Regions from separate parts of the Dehalobacter sp. genome, predicted to be linked through region 2. Evidence: riboswitches for the same ligand, from Rfam matches in the RefSeq annotation. Region 2 holds a riboswitch; each other region holds the start of a gene.
What was found. A riboswitch is a leader RNA that binds a small molecule or an ion and turns the genes downstream of it on or off. The one in region 2 is predicted to bind cyclic di-GMP.
Positions count from the first base shown of each region.

Region 1: linked by a shared signal. The riboswitch ahead of OKX56_RS11900 (DUF5667 domain-containing protein) and the one ahead of OKX56_RS14035 (HD-GYP domain-containing protein) in region 2 are both predicted to bind cyclic di-GMP.
Region 3: linked by a shared signal. The riboswitch ahead of OKX56_RS13660 (diguanylate cyclase) and the one ahead of OKX56_RS14035 (HD-GYP domain-containing protein) in region 2 are both predicted to bind cyclic di-GMP.

Region 1 is NZ_JAPDHR010000045.1:228-4,424, reverse strand. Features, by position in the region: gene OKX56_RS11905 (transposase) at 80-874, opposite strand; gene OKX56_RS11900 (DUF5667 domain-containing protein) at 1,160-2,503, opposite strand; cyclic di-GMP riboswitch class I at 2,517-2,601, opposite strand; gene OKX56_RS11895 (TolC family protein) at 2,812-3,909, opposite strand; gene tnpA (IS66 family insertion sequence element accessory protein TnpA) at 3,986-4,132, opposite strand.
Region 2 is NZ_JAPDHR010000060.1:2,846-7,258, forward strand. Features, by position in the region: gene OKX56_RS14025 (lipid II flippase Amj family protein) at 1-553, shown strand, start outside; gene OKX56_RS14030 (CoA-binding protein) at 725-1,165, shown strand; gene OKX56_RS14035 (HD-GYP domain-containing protein) at 1,227-2,288, opposite strand; cyclic di-GMP riboswitch class I at 2,384-2,469, opposite strand; gene OKX56_RS14040 (DUF3795 domain-containing protein) at 2,794-3,372, shown strand; gene OKX56_RS14045 (pentapeptide repeat-containing protein) at 3,437-4,306, shown strand; gene OKX56_RS14050 (DNA-deoxyinosine glycosylase) at 4,308-4,413, shown strand, end outside.
Region 3 is NZ_JAPDHR010000055.1:18,600-23,012, reverse strand. Features, by position in the region: gene OKX56_RS13660 (diguanylate cyclase) at 11-1,684, opposite strand; cyclic di-GMP riboswitch class I at 1,745-1,830, opposite strand; gene OKX56_RS13655 (LiaF transmembrane domain-containing protein) at 2,003-2,497, opposite strand; gene aguB (N-carbamoylputrescine amidase) at 2,576-3,457, opposite strand; gene OKX56_RS13645 (agmatine deiminase family protein) at 3,688-4,413, opposite strand, start outside.

The sequences.
Region 1 (4,197 bases), on a different contig from region 2:
ACTCCGCTTTGGTTGAAAAAGTGTGCAAACTTTTTCAACTTTTTCAACCATATTTATTGTGATTGTACTATCTTCAAGGCTACAATTCTATGTGATGGTGTCTTTGACGCTTACGCGGTAACGTTTCTTTGGTTTGGCACCGGGTGAGGGTTAACGTGATTTCTTCATCGTATTCCGGGCAATTTGGTAGAGAAAGCCTTGATATAATCCCATAGGATTCTTTCGCCCGGATGATATAGTGCCATGATTTCTCCTGAAAATGAGCGATATTGTTGAATGACTCATATCCCCGATCCATGATTGCAATTACATTTCCGCTGATTTCAGACTGGTCTACCATGGATACTAAGGCTTTATGCTCATTCATGCCTTTCTTGGGTTGCACGGATGCATCGACATAAACCTTGCCCATCAGGTCATACATAGCGTCCAAATGCACAAGATTGTAATTTTTGCTATCTTCGCTGTTCCTGATGGAGGAGAATCCATCATTTGAATTTGACGGAAGTCTCAAATCCGAACCGTCAACAGCGAGCAGCCTGTAGTCTTGTAATGAATTCTCCGATACTGCTAATCTTGTAAATTCGTGAAACAGTAGTTTCAGTGCTTCTGGACGAATTTTGTCTCTCTGTTGGACAAATGCTGAAGCGGTTGCAGTCTCTGACGAATAACCCAGCCAATCATATAATTCTTTTGAAAGGCTATTGCCTCCCATGCCTACAAGCATAAGCAGCATAGTATGCAGTGATAATTTCCGTTCGCGTGAAAAATCTTGCCCTGGTCGTTTCACGCAAGCCGGTAAATCTGCTGTGATTGAGCGTATTGCTTGGTGCAGCGCAGTTCGTACCTGCTCTGGATATGCTTTCTTTTTCATTTTAGAAGGCCTCCTTAAAAATGTCCTCATTTTCAAGGCGAAGCCTTCGATTTTTATTTATTTGTCAAGTGTTTTTTTACAATTGATAAATTTTATATGCCCACCTGTATGTATAAGAAAAACACAACCATCTTAATCTGGATGGTTGTGTTTTTTAGGCCTTAACTTAATGACATTGACTACGAAGGGAGCATATCATTTGCCTGGTGGCTGTCTGTTTTCTTTTTGGGAGGCATTGCATTTTATGCTATTTGAATGATTCTCAGTTATCGAAAATATAAAGTCCTATCTTTTTCCTTGCCCTTTACCGTTATGTCCGTTATTTGAAGAGGTATTCGTGACTGTGTTCTGAATACTTTGAGCATTGACTGTTCCACCACTTTCATCACTTGTGCCATCCACTGTTGTTTCATCCGAAGCAGGCTGGTCATCGGCTATGGCAGTCTGATCGCCAGTAACCGTTACATCCTGATTATCTACAGCCGTTGCATCCTGTTCGTCCCCTGCTTCCAGGCTATCTTCCTGGTCGCTCACGGCTTGGCCCTTATTGGCCTTCTTATATTCTTTTATGTTTTGGGTTTGCTCTTTCAAGACTTCCTTCGTTTCTTTGTTCGTCTCTACTTTGATCTTCTGAACATCTTTCCTGAGCTCCTGCATGTCGTTTTTGTACTGTTCAGCCTGTTCGACTTTTTCCAGGGCAGCGGCAACGGCAGCCTCGTCACCTGAAGCACGGGCTTCACCCAACTCTGCTTTGGCCGCTGCAAATTGCTGCACTGCATCCCCATAGGCTTTTTTGGCAGCCACATAAGCTTTGATCGCAATGGTGTTTTGAACTTCGGCTTTAATGATATTCTGCATGATCTCAGCCTGATCTTCTGTCAGATTGCCGCTGATTTTTAAGACGACTTTATCTGCATCGCTTTGAACAAGCTCAATGCTGGCAAGCAGATTGCTGATCACCGTATTCTCTTCTGTGTCAGCTGCGACCGTGTCCTTTTCGGCAGTATCATTTACAGCTGTTTCATCTGTGAAAGTAGTGACGGTCCCATCATCCCCAGTAGCATCTGTAGCCGTCGTGTTCCTACCTTCAGCTGCTTGGGTATCTTCGATCATCTGCTGCACCTGGAAGTTCGCCTTCTTTATTGTATCCGAGTACGCTATCAGAGCCTTTTTCATCAAATCCAACTGGTTTTGTTCGGACATGATTTCCGCCTCGGCCAGCCTTTCATTGGCAAACTCAACGAGCAGTTCCGCTTTTCCTTCATTAGAGAAAGTTACAGCAACCTGGACACTTTCAATCATCTGTTCGATTGAATAGAGCCAGCTGTCCGGTGTTACGCCGGCTTCATCTTCAGCTGAGGCCCGGCCGGTCAAATCCATTGTTGTGGAATCGGTTGTTAGTGTATCTGTTGTTGTATCAGTCGTCGTTGAATCAGTTGTTGTGTCTGTCGTTGGGTCAGTCGTTATTGAATCTGTAGCGGGCTCTATGGCCGTATCAGGAGCACTCGTTGAAACATCCTCGATAACTGTGGTTCCATCCGTGGTTGTTTCAGCAAATACACAAGTTGGAGCGACCGCAATGATTAGCAGGACACAAAGAATTGAAACCAGAATCTTCTTATGGATCATTCTATCTACCCCTTTCGGTAACCCGGCTGTCATAACCTTTCGGTGTTAGACCCGTGGCTTTGCGTCTCCGTCTTTCGACAGATTTGCCATTATCGTTTTGGCTGAAGCCATTATAGTACAGATACTTTTGAAGTTCAATTGTTTTGGGTCTTTTCAGACCAATGGGAGGTAGAAAAGGGACTTTGGTCCTTATCACCGTATGTTTTGGTCGAGCAAGCCCAATCTGCCAGTGGTAAAAAAGGTCTTTCCGTTCACCTAAGTAATCGGTCTTTCTCGTAATATTGTTAGAGAACTGCAGCGCCCATTGGTCACAAAGCAGAATTTACGATAAGCCCAAGTTTAGCCCATTCATATGCTCTATACGCTACAGCAAGCGTGTTTTTTGCAGTCTCAATAGCTGTCTGCTGGCTAATAAAAGTGCACTTCGTTGATTCGAATTGTACCAGTGAAATCTTCCCTAACTTATAACTTAATTGTGCAGTCTTATATTCGCTCTCTACAGCTAAAAGTTTTCTCTGCTCTATGTCAAGTATTCTTTGCTTATCCAGCACAGTTTGATAAGCCTGGTAAAAACTATTCTTAAACTTTCTTTGAGAATCATCTGAGCTAGAGTCTATCTGAATATCATAACTTTTGGTCTTGGCTATAAGATAATCGGCATCAGGATCAATAGCAAGCATTTGAGCTGCTGTAACTTCAGGTACCTTTTTGACTGTTAATTCTGTATTATTATCCTGTGCCAAACTCACATTTAACTGCTGAATCGTTGCTTTTTGGGAAACATTAATCCTTTGAATATTCATTTCAAGCTCGGACAACGTGTTTTCCGCCTTAGCCACGTCTAATTCCGTGGCCATACCGAGGTCTTTTTGAATCTTAATAATCTTGACCTGTCGTTCGGCCAATGATTGTTTTGCCTTTGAATCTTCTAACTGAGTAATGAGAGTATTATATGATATATAAAGGTTTTCGACACCCCAAATCAGCGAATTATTCCCTTTTTGAATATTGACTATCGTATTAATACTATCCCCACTTTCATAGGAGGCTTTTTGCATTAAAAGTAAATTTTTCTGAGCATTTAGTAAATATGCGATCGCTGCCTCATCTTTAGGGTTAGTACCATCACCGGTACCAAAGGCAATGTTCTTGGCATTCCATTCGGACAAATAGTCGTTAGCCACTGTAATCCCCTTGTTCTTGCCGTCATAAGAATCACTGAAGCTTTTCATATTTCCTTTAATTACTGGGTTTCTTGCTAGCATGAGATCTTCTATCTCGTTGAACTCAAGTGTATTAATAGGAACGAGTTTATCATCGTCATCATCAGTATCTGCAAAAGCTGTATAAGGCACAATAAGTACCAAGACCAGTATCAACACGATAATATATGCTTTTTTATGCATTGGACTACCCCCGATTACTCTAAATTATTTGATAAGCTCCACAAAGAGTATACACTATGATGCGATAATCCTCAATCTAAAAGTAAGCGTCAAAGTAGGCATGTTTGCTTATACCTTTCTCCTGGCAGAATTCTTTTATGCTTTGTCCGCTGCTTTGTCGTTCCTGGATCACCTGCATCCACTGTGTTAGCCGATACTCTGCTGTGACTTTTTGTATATTCATGCAACCACTCCAATTTTGGTTGAAATAGTTTGCAAACCTTTTCAACTTTTTCAACCGTATTCATT
Region 2 (4,413 bases):
GGTTATTTTTGCTGCGACAGCGGGGACCCTATTTGGAATCCTGCTCATACCTACATTTTTAAAGATATTTGAAGTTGCTGTCAAACGTTTAGAATTAGCCGGTTCTGTACCTTCCTTAGTTGTCGAGGCCCTGCAGGCAAATAATATCAAGCGAATTGTAAAAAGTGCTGTACGGCCTTCGAAGACAATGCTGGAAAGACTAAGGTATAGAGAGATACCCAAAAGGTTACTTGTTATCAATATTATGGTTACAGGTATATATACCATTGGGGTCCTTGCCGCTAATTACTCAGCTCTTCTGGTTCCGGAGCAAGCAGCACTAGCAGCAGCAGCTTCATCAGGAATCATTAATGGCATGGCAAGTATTCTACTCACTTTTTTTATCGACCCAAAATCGGCAATTATTACAGACCAGGCATTGAAAGGAATAAGGCCGTATGCTGATGTGAAAGCATTGGTCGTTATGCTTATTGCTACAAAACTAATTGGCACATTATTGGGGCAAGTGCTGTTTTTGCCGGCAGCCCAGATTATTGCAAGCTTTTACATGTAGTGATGACGCCTGTTCATCATGAATATTAGCAAGGAAATAAGAGCCTGTTTATTAATGCGATAGGGAACTGAAAATAGTTTTCACAGAAAATAAATATTGGAAGAAGGAATTAGCCACATCACCAAGAAAGTAAACAATAATTTAATAAAGGGGGTCATTTTTTTGACGACAATGAGCTCAGTCAATGATTTTCTAGACCAGCGTACTTTAGCGGTGGTCGGGGTATCCAGATCCGAAAAGAAGTTCTCGCGTAGGCTGTATAGAACGTTAAAGAAGAGAGGGTATAATGTTTTTGCCGTAAATCCCAATATGGACAGTATTGACGGCGAGATCTGCTATGAGAACCTTCAGTCTTTACCGCAGAAAGCCGACGGCGCAGTGATCGTCGTCCCTCCGGACCAAACCAATAAGGTCGTTAGGGACGCGGTAGAAGCTGGAGTCAAGCATATCTGGATTCAACAGGGGGCTGAATCTAAAGAGGCTATAGACTATTGTACGGAAAATCAGATAAACGTCATCCATGACCAATGCGTCCTAATGTTTGCAGAACCATCGTTTCCTCATTCATTCCACCGGTGCGTATTGAAGGTGTTTGGAAAACTTCCGAAATAATAGGTTAGCCGGCTCAAAAAACATTTGAGCCGGCGTTTTTTTTTCAAGAAATGGATCAGCTTCACTCTACAATGGAAACAATAAAGGTTGTAAGATCTTCGACAAGGTTATATTCCTTAGCCCGGACATGGGCCAGCCCTTTGTCAGCGATTAATATCCTGATAATTGGGCGCATCGGCAAACTTTTATTCTGGTCAACCACAATCCCAACTTCACCTGTATTGAGCTTAACGGTACAGCCGGTCGGATAGGCCGCAACATGCTTTAAGAACGTTACAACCAACTGCTGGGAGAATAGTTTGTTTGCACATCCCATTACAATTTCACAGGCTTCATGCGGGACGATCCGGGAGTGGCCCGGGCCATCATTGACCAGATTATCATAGAAGTCAGCCAGCCCTACGATTTGAGCCAGGACATGGAGATGCCGGCCGGACAGCTTCCGGGGATAGCCGTTTCCGTTCAACCATTCGTGATGCTGCAAAGCAATATGCGCACTCAATAAGTTCAATTCCGGTTTGTTCCGAAGTATTTCAAATCCATGTACAGTATGCATCTTATATAGGTCATTTTCCTTCGGAGTAAAGGCCTCACGTTTGGCGACAAGCTCATTTGGCAGCTTGACAGTCCCGATATCGTGAAGCAAAGCCCCTACCGCCAGCGCCTCCAGGGTATCTTTATCCAGTCCCAAAGCTTTGCCCAAAATGGTCGCAAGGACACAAACACTGACTGAATGCGCATAAACTTGATTGTCATAGCTCCGCATATCTGTCAGGCTCAGAAATATCTTTTCTTGAAACAGGACGTCCCCGATGATGTTGTTTACTGTCTTTTTTACCTGAAAACCATTGAGATCTTTACCGATTCGTACCGCTTCCGCTGAATGTTCAATGGAGTTCATTGCCTCCCGCCTGTTTTCCTCGGAAATAACATCCTCAATAACGATATCCTTCGTTTCGTCATCGTCCACATAGACAATACTAATGCCCAGTTCTTTTAACCGGTCGATATATGGCTGGGTCAGCGTGACTCCTTTCCCAAGCAATGAACGGCCGTTATGCGAGAAAATGGTTCGTCCCAACACGTCTCCCTTTTGAAGCCGGTTTACACTTACCTGACGCAATTGTAATCTTCCTTTCCGATAAATCAGTGCTAGCTGAAGCAACAAAAAAATCACCAGCAGATTGCATGGCGACATTCAAAACAAACCTGAGCGGATTCGGTAGCCTGGCAGTCATCAGAATTATTCTGGAAGACCCATAGCTTTGCGTCCCTGGCTTTCACCAAGTTTGCCATTGTCGTTGCTCCTGTATCCCTATTCGATTGATATTTCGGTCACAGAACTATTGTAGCACATCCCTTTCAGGTTCTACAGGGGTTATTCGAAAAAATATTCTTTATTTTGGCGCCAAATGATCAATGTTTCTTGGTTTAGCAGAGGAATCCGCTTAAATTCGTATAACTAATTAATGATGTTTATACGCGTGTGGATCGGTACAATTCCCGTTAAATAAGCCTATTCCGTATGCGTTAATAAGCAAGATCGTGAAGTACAGAGTTGCGGAGAACTGTTCTGCACGGGTTGAACTCTGATTTTTATCAAACATTGCTATCAGGAGATGTATGCGATGGTCAAATCAATGGTAAGTAAAGAATACAGGCGGAAATGCGCCGACTTTTCATTATGCGGATTGAATTGCTGTCTCTGTCCGCGCTTTCATACGGACGGTTCTTCAAAGTGCCCCGGCTGCGGGGGTCCGGACTTTTTTTTGAAGCATCCTTCCTGTGCCGTAATTACCTGTAATAAAAAGCATCAAAATGTTGAATACTGTTTTGAATGCAGTGTCTATCCATGTGAGAGGTATCAGGCTCCAAGCGAGGCCGATTCCTTTATATCCTATCAAAATGTATTGCAGGACCAGGCCAAAGCTAAAATGGATCTTCAAAATTATCTTGAAGAACTGACAGAAAAACACAAAATTTTAGGCGAACTGATCGCGAATTACAACGATGGCAAATCAAAGGGATTTTATTGTCTGGCGGTCAACCTGCTGCCGCTTTCCGTCCTGAATAATATGATGGATAAGATCCATCATATGGATCGGATCAACTGCAACGGCAGTGCTGAAGAAGCCGTCCGCTTGCTGAAAGCGGAAGCCGATCGTCTGAATATTCAACTGGTTCTTAGAAAGGCCAAAAAAGATTAGACAAACTATTCAAGCATTATTTCTGGGGATAAATCAAATGTTCTTTGTTTTGGAGGATCAAACATTGTCTGGAATTCGTGAACCAATAGACATTTTTGCTGAGCAGAGACGCAGTCTGAGAGCTGACTGTGAGAACTGCTTCGGATTGTGCTGCACCGCGCTGTATTTTTCAGCTTCGGAAGGCTTTCCAAACGATAAAGAGGCCGGTCAACCCTGTCGGAAGCTGCAGGAAAATTTTCGCTGCAGTATATATCAAGATCTTCAGGGACTGGGCCTGAAAGGCTGCATGGCATTTGACTGTTTTGGCGCAGGGCCAAAGGTATCCAAGCTCAGTTACGGCGGCAGAGACTGGCGGCGATCACCGGAATTCCAGGAGCAAATGTTTGAAGTTTTCCTTGTCATTCGGCAGCTTCAGGAGATACTCTGGTATTTGACAGAAGCAGAGACATTACAGCCCGCTCATTCAGTTCATGAGGCGCTTCGTACCCTGCGGGAAGAGACGGAACGGCTGACACTGCTCAGCCCGGGTGAGCTTCTGAAAATGGATGTACCCTTATATCGTACCGAAGTAAATACCCTGCTGCTTCAAACAAGTGAACTGGTCCGTGTTTCTGTTTGTCAGGAGCGGAATATTCAGGCCGGGATTTTGAAGACCTTTAAGCGCAGGAATAGTCTGATTGCTGCAGATCTCCGGGAAACGGACCTCAGAGGGGCTAACCTTAGAGGAGCCTGTCTGATTGCCGCAGATCTCAGCGGGAGCGATCTGGGCGGAGCTGATTTGATCGGGGCGGATTTGCGCGATGCCGACCTTAGTGGTACTGATTTAAGCCATAGTATTTTTCTGACCCAGCCCCAGCTAAATACGGCGAAGGGAGACAAGCGTACCAAGCTGCCGCCATTACTCTTTTATCCAAGACAATGGAGTTTGGACTGATATGGAAATGGAAATCATCTATTCATTTGAACCGGTCATCAATCAGGAGTCCCGGGTATTGATCCTCGGCTCGATGCCGGGAGTGCAATCGTTGAGGGAGCAGAAAT
Region 3 (4,413 bases), on a different contig from region 2:
TTAATTACAGTTACCTATCATTCACAACAAGGTCTTCCTGCATAATCTTGTTAAAAACAGTAACCAGATACGGATCAAATTGTTTGCCGGCGCACTTATTGATTTCAACAAGTGCACTATAGGGGTCCATGGCCCGTTTATAGGGCCTTTCATGCGTGATCACATCGTAGGAATCAACAATAGAAACTATCCTCGAGAACAGCGGGATTTCATCTTCTTTCAGCCCCTGCGGGTAACCTTTTCCATTCCACCATTCATGATGACCGAGAACGGCTTCTGAGACATGCGCTAATTCCCTGGACGACTGCGTGATCCGATAGCCGATTTCGGAATGTTTTTTCATAATGCTCCATTCTTCCGGGGTCAAGTCACCTTGTTTTTTTAAGATTTCCCCCGGAACACCGATCTTGCCGATATCATGCAGCATTGCAACTTGGACCAATTCGACGATCTCTCTTGGGGACAGGCCGATCTGACTGCCGAATTTACTGACCAGACTTTTCAGCCTCATGACATGGGCTTCCGTCTGATAATCTTTTTCCCAGAGCAGTTTTTCCAGGAACTCGATGATGGCAAGGCGGGATTTCTTGCTTTCATTTAATTTGTTGCTATACATTTTTTCCTCAGCCTGGCTGATCATTTTTGCCAGGGGTTGTTCCCTGTTCTCATAAACCGTCAGGCCAAACGAGATATCTATTGGTACCGTTTGCGGGCGGGAGATTTTTAAATTATTTTTAATATTGTTTAAAAACACGCCGGCCTGATCAAGCGGCACACCAGGCATGATAATGATAAATTCGTCCCCGCCCCATCGGATAATCACATTCTCAGTGCCGATCGTCTCTTGCATGATTCTGATCCCGTCAGCAAGCAATTCATCCCCTTTTTCATGACCAAAGGTGTCGTTGATCAGTTTCAGACCATTAAAATCCCCCATGGCCAATGTTGCAGGCATGAGGGTTTTATCAAGGAAATCTTCCAGCACATTTTCAAAATAGGTACGGCTGTAGGCCCCCGTTAATTTATCATAAATGACAAGTTTTCTGATATTTGCTTCTTTGCTTTCGAGCTCCTCCCGGATGCTTTGAAAATACAGGGCCTGCATATTAAGATAAGCAAGCAGACCAACAACACCGGCAACTAAATAACCTACAGACGGTGAAATAACGTTAATTAATTTGCACAACGGATAAAGTAAAATCGACAAGGCCCAAAAAATATAGGTATAGCCAAGTATTATTCGGATCGGGCCTTGTGGTGTTTTTGCTTTTAAGCATGTCATAGCAGCTTTGGATAATAATGCAATGATCCAGACAACAGATAGAAGTAAAAGAGCGGTTGCCGAGATTCCCTGAACAGCAATACATATAAAAGCAACGATCAGAAAGCCCGTGCCGATATCCCAAAACACCGGGTAGCTTCTGCTAAAAAACAACAGCGTACCCTTGAATATCAGCCAGTACCCTGCGATCGAAGAGGCATAGTTGATAATCTGAAGCACCACGGACGGGCTGTCGGTTTCCAGCAATGCAGTTCTGGAAAGATAGGTTATCATGAGCATCAAGACAGAAAGACTCCATGCTAAGAAATAATGTTTCTTCTCGGAAAAATATAAAAATCCGTAAGATATCAACAAGACCAGGGTAATTGAAATACTGGCTGCAACGATGGAATCCGCTGTCATATTAAATCCCCTCCTCAGAAAAAAAAATCGCGGCCAAAGCAGCCGCGGTTTTCATCTTCTGTGTGCAACCCGACTGTCAATATGCTTCAGCACTTAGACTCGTAGCTTTGCGTCCCTGCTTTTCAACAGGTTTGCCAATGGATCATATGATTTTAACTCAATTATAGTAAAATACACGAAATCTGTCAATAAATGTATGAATAATCAATAAATGTATGAATATTCAGAGTCTGACTATTCATACATTTATTGATTAATATTATGCAATAGATATTATCATCCAGATCAGATTCTTCTTACATGGTTTCCAAATTTAGTTCATGTTTTTTTCCTTTGGATGATCAGGATCAGACCTGCCAGAATCAGCAGGATCGGGACCACCAGGCCTAGATCTATATAGCGCTGAATTGACGTTACAAACATCCCAGTAAAGGATATGCACGCTAGAGCGGTTAGAATAAAAACAGGCACCAGCAGACCGCGCGGGCGTCCGGAAAATAAATAGAGTTGAAATAGACCGACTGCAACAGCCAGCGGATAGACCGGCCAGGTATATCCGGAAAATTGCCAGTGTGTAAAAGTCTCAAAGATGAACAACAGACCAATAACGGTAAGGATACCACCGGGAACTAGCAATCCGGGGCTTTCTTTCTTACTGAAATAGTTGAATTCAAAAGCAAGCCCGAGAATAAGGATCAATACCGGCCAAAGAAATTCCATACTGAAGATTTGCCAGTTGCCAAGATTATCTATAAGCAGCAAGCCTCCTGTAAGGATTAGAATGATTCCCCAAAATAAGCCGCTTTTGTTCATATAGAGCCTCCTCTCACCTTATAAAGGTTAATAAGATACTCGAGATTTAAGAACTACAAATTCGTGTTAGATAATGGATTATTTTGATAAATAAAGTTCCCCGTCGTAGGAAGAAATCCTTCCATATAGATCAGGCCGGCGGTCTCTAAAGATCCCCCACTCCAGCCGCTGAACCTCGAGCTGGTCCAGATCAAATTCCGCGATTAGAACCGCTTCTTCGTTTCGTCCAGCCTCCGCTATCTTATTACCCTGCGGTCCGGCAATGAAAGAAGAACCATAGAAGGTGATTTTGGAATCATCCTCTTCCTCGACACCAATCCGGTTGGATGCGACCACAGGGATCAGGTTCGCGGCAGCATGGCCGAGCATGCAGGCCTGCCAATGGTCTTTGGAATCGATCGCCTGATCCATCGGTTCTGAACCGATGGCTGTCGGATATAACAGGATCTCCGCCCCCATCAGGGTCATGCAGCGGGCAGCTTCCGGGTACCATTGATCCCAACAGACGCCGACTCCAATCTTGGCGTAGCGCGTTTGCCAGACTTTAAAGCCTGTATCACCGGGGTTAAAATAGAATTTTTCCTCATAGCCCGGCCCGTCGGGGATATGACTCTTTCTGTATTTGCCGAGGATCTCACCATCGGCATCAATCACGGCAATCGTATTATAGCGCGCGTAGTTTTTCTTCTCATAAAAACTGATCGGCAGGACGATCTCCAGCTCTCTGGCAATTTTCCGGAAATGTCTGACTGCTTGATTATCTTCTAGCTCTGCTGCATAAAGGTAAAAATCCGATTTTTCTTTCTGACAAAAATACGGGGTTTCGAACAACTCCTGCAATAGGATGATCTGCGCGCCCCGGGCTGCTGCCTCCCTGACCAGTGTCTCCGCCCCCGCAATATTTTCTTCAACGTTACTGGTGCAGCGCATCTGGGTTGCTGCCACTTTGACGTTTCTCATCGTTAATATTCCTTCCCAATGCCTGATTTCGGTGTGTTCTGAACCTGATCTTACAGGTGTTTCTACTATTTTGTTAATTTGTATGCATTTTCTATTTTACATGATGCAGAAAAAAACCACAACGCAGAAGAGCGCAACATATAACAGATGTATCTGCTACGTTCTCCTCTTTGTTTATATTTTTATTTCAGATTTTGGTATATATTGTCGGGCAATTCATACACTGACCTTCAATGGTTTACAGCAGGCATCTGCTGGGTTGTACAGTGAACATTGCCGCCTTCCCCAATAATTGCCATTCCATTAATGGTGCGGATCCGTCTTTCTGGAAAGATCCCGCTCAGGGTCCGAATAGCCAGGGCATCTGTTTCGGCAGCCTGGCCGCCAAATACAGGTAAAATAATTCCGCCGTTGACAAAGTAAAAGTTCAGATAACTCAGCGTCAGGCGTTTACCGTCGGCAAATACGGCGGGAGGCTGCTGTATTGGGATGATTTCAAAGGTTCTTCCTCTGGCATCCGTTTCTCGGCTTAACACCGCAAGGTTTTCCCGGGTAATCGCATAATTCGGATCGCAAGGGTCATCACAGACCTGAATCAGGATTTTGCCAGGCGAAGCAAAACAGGCGATATTGTCGACATGTCCGTCTGTTTCATCTCCACATAAGCCTTTTCCCAGCCAGATGACTTTGTGGATACTCAAATATTTCTTCAATAGTTCCGTAATCTGCTCCCGGGAAAGATCAGGGTTGCGGTTCGGATTGAGCAGGCATTCGGCCGTTGTCAAGAGTGTACCTTCTCCATCCACGTGCAACGAGCCGCCTTCCATAATCAGCGGCGCATCAAACGGTTTCAGGCCGAGGTGCTTCAATATTTGCGGTGCGACCTGGTTGTCCAGATCCCAGTCCGGATATTTGCCGCCCCAGGCATTGAAGTGCCAGTTGATGCCGGCTATATC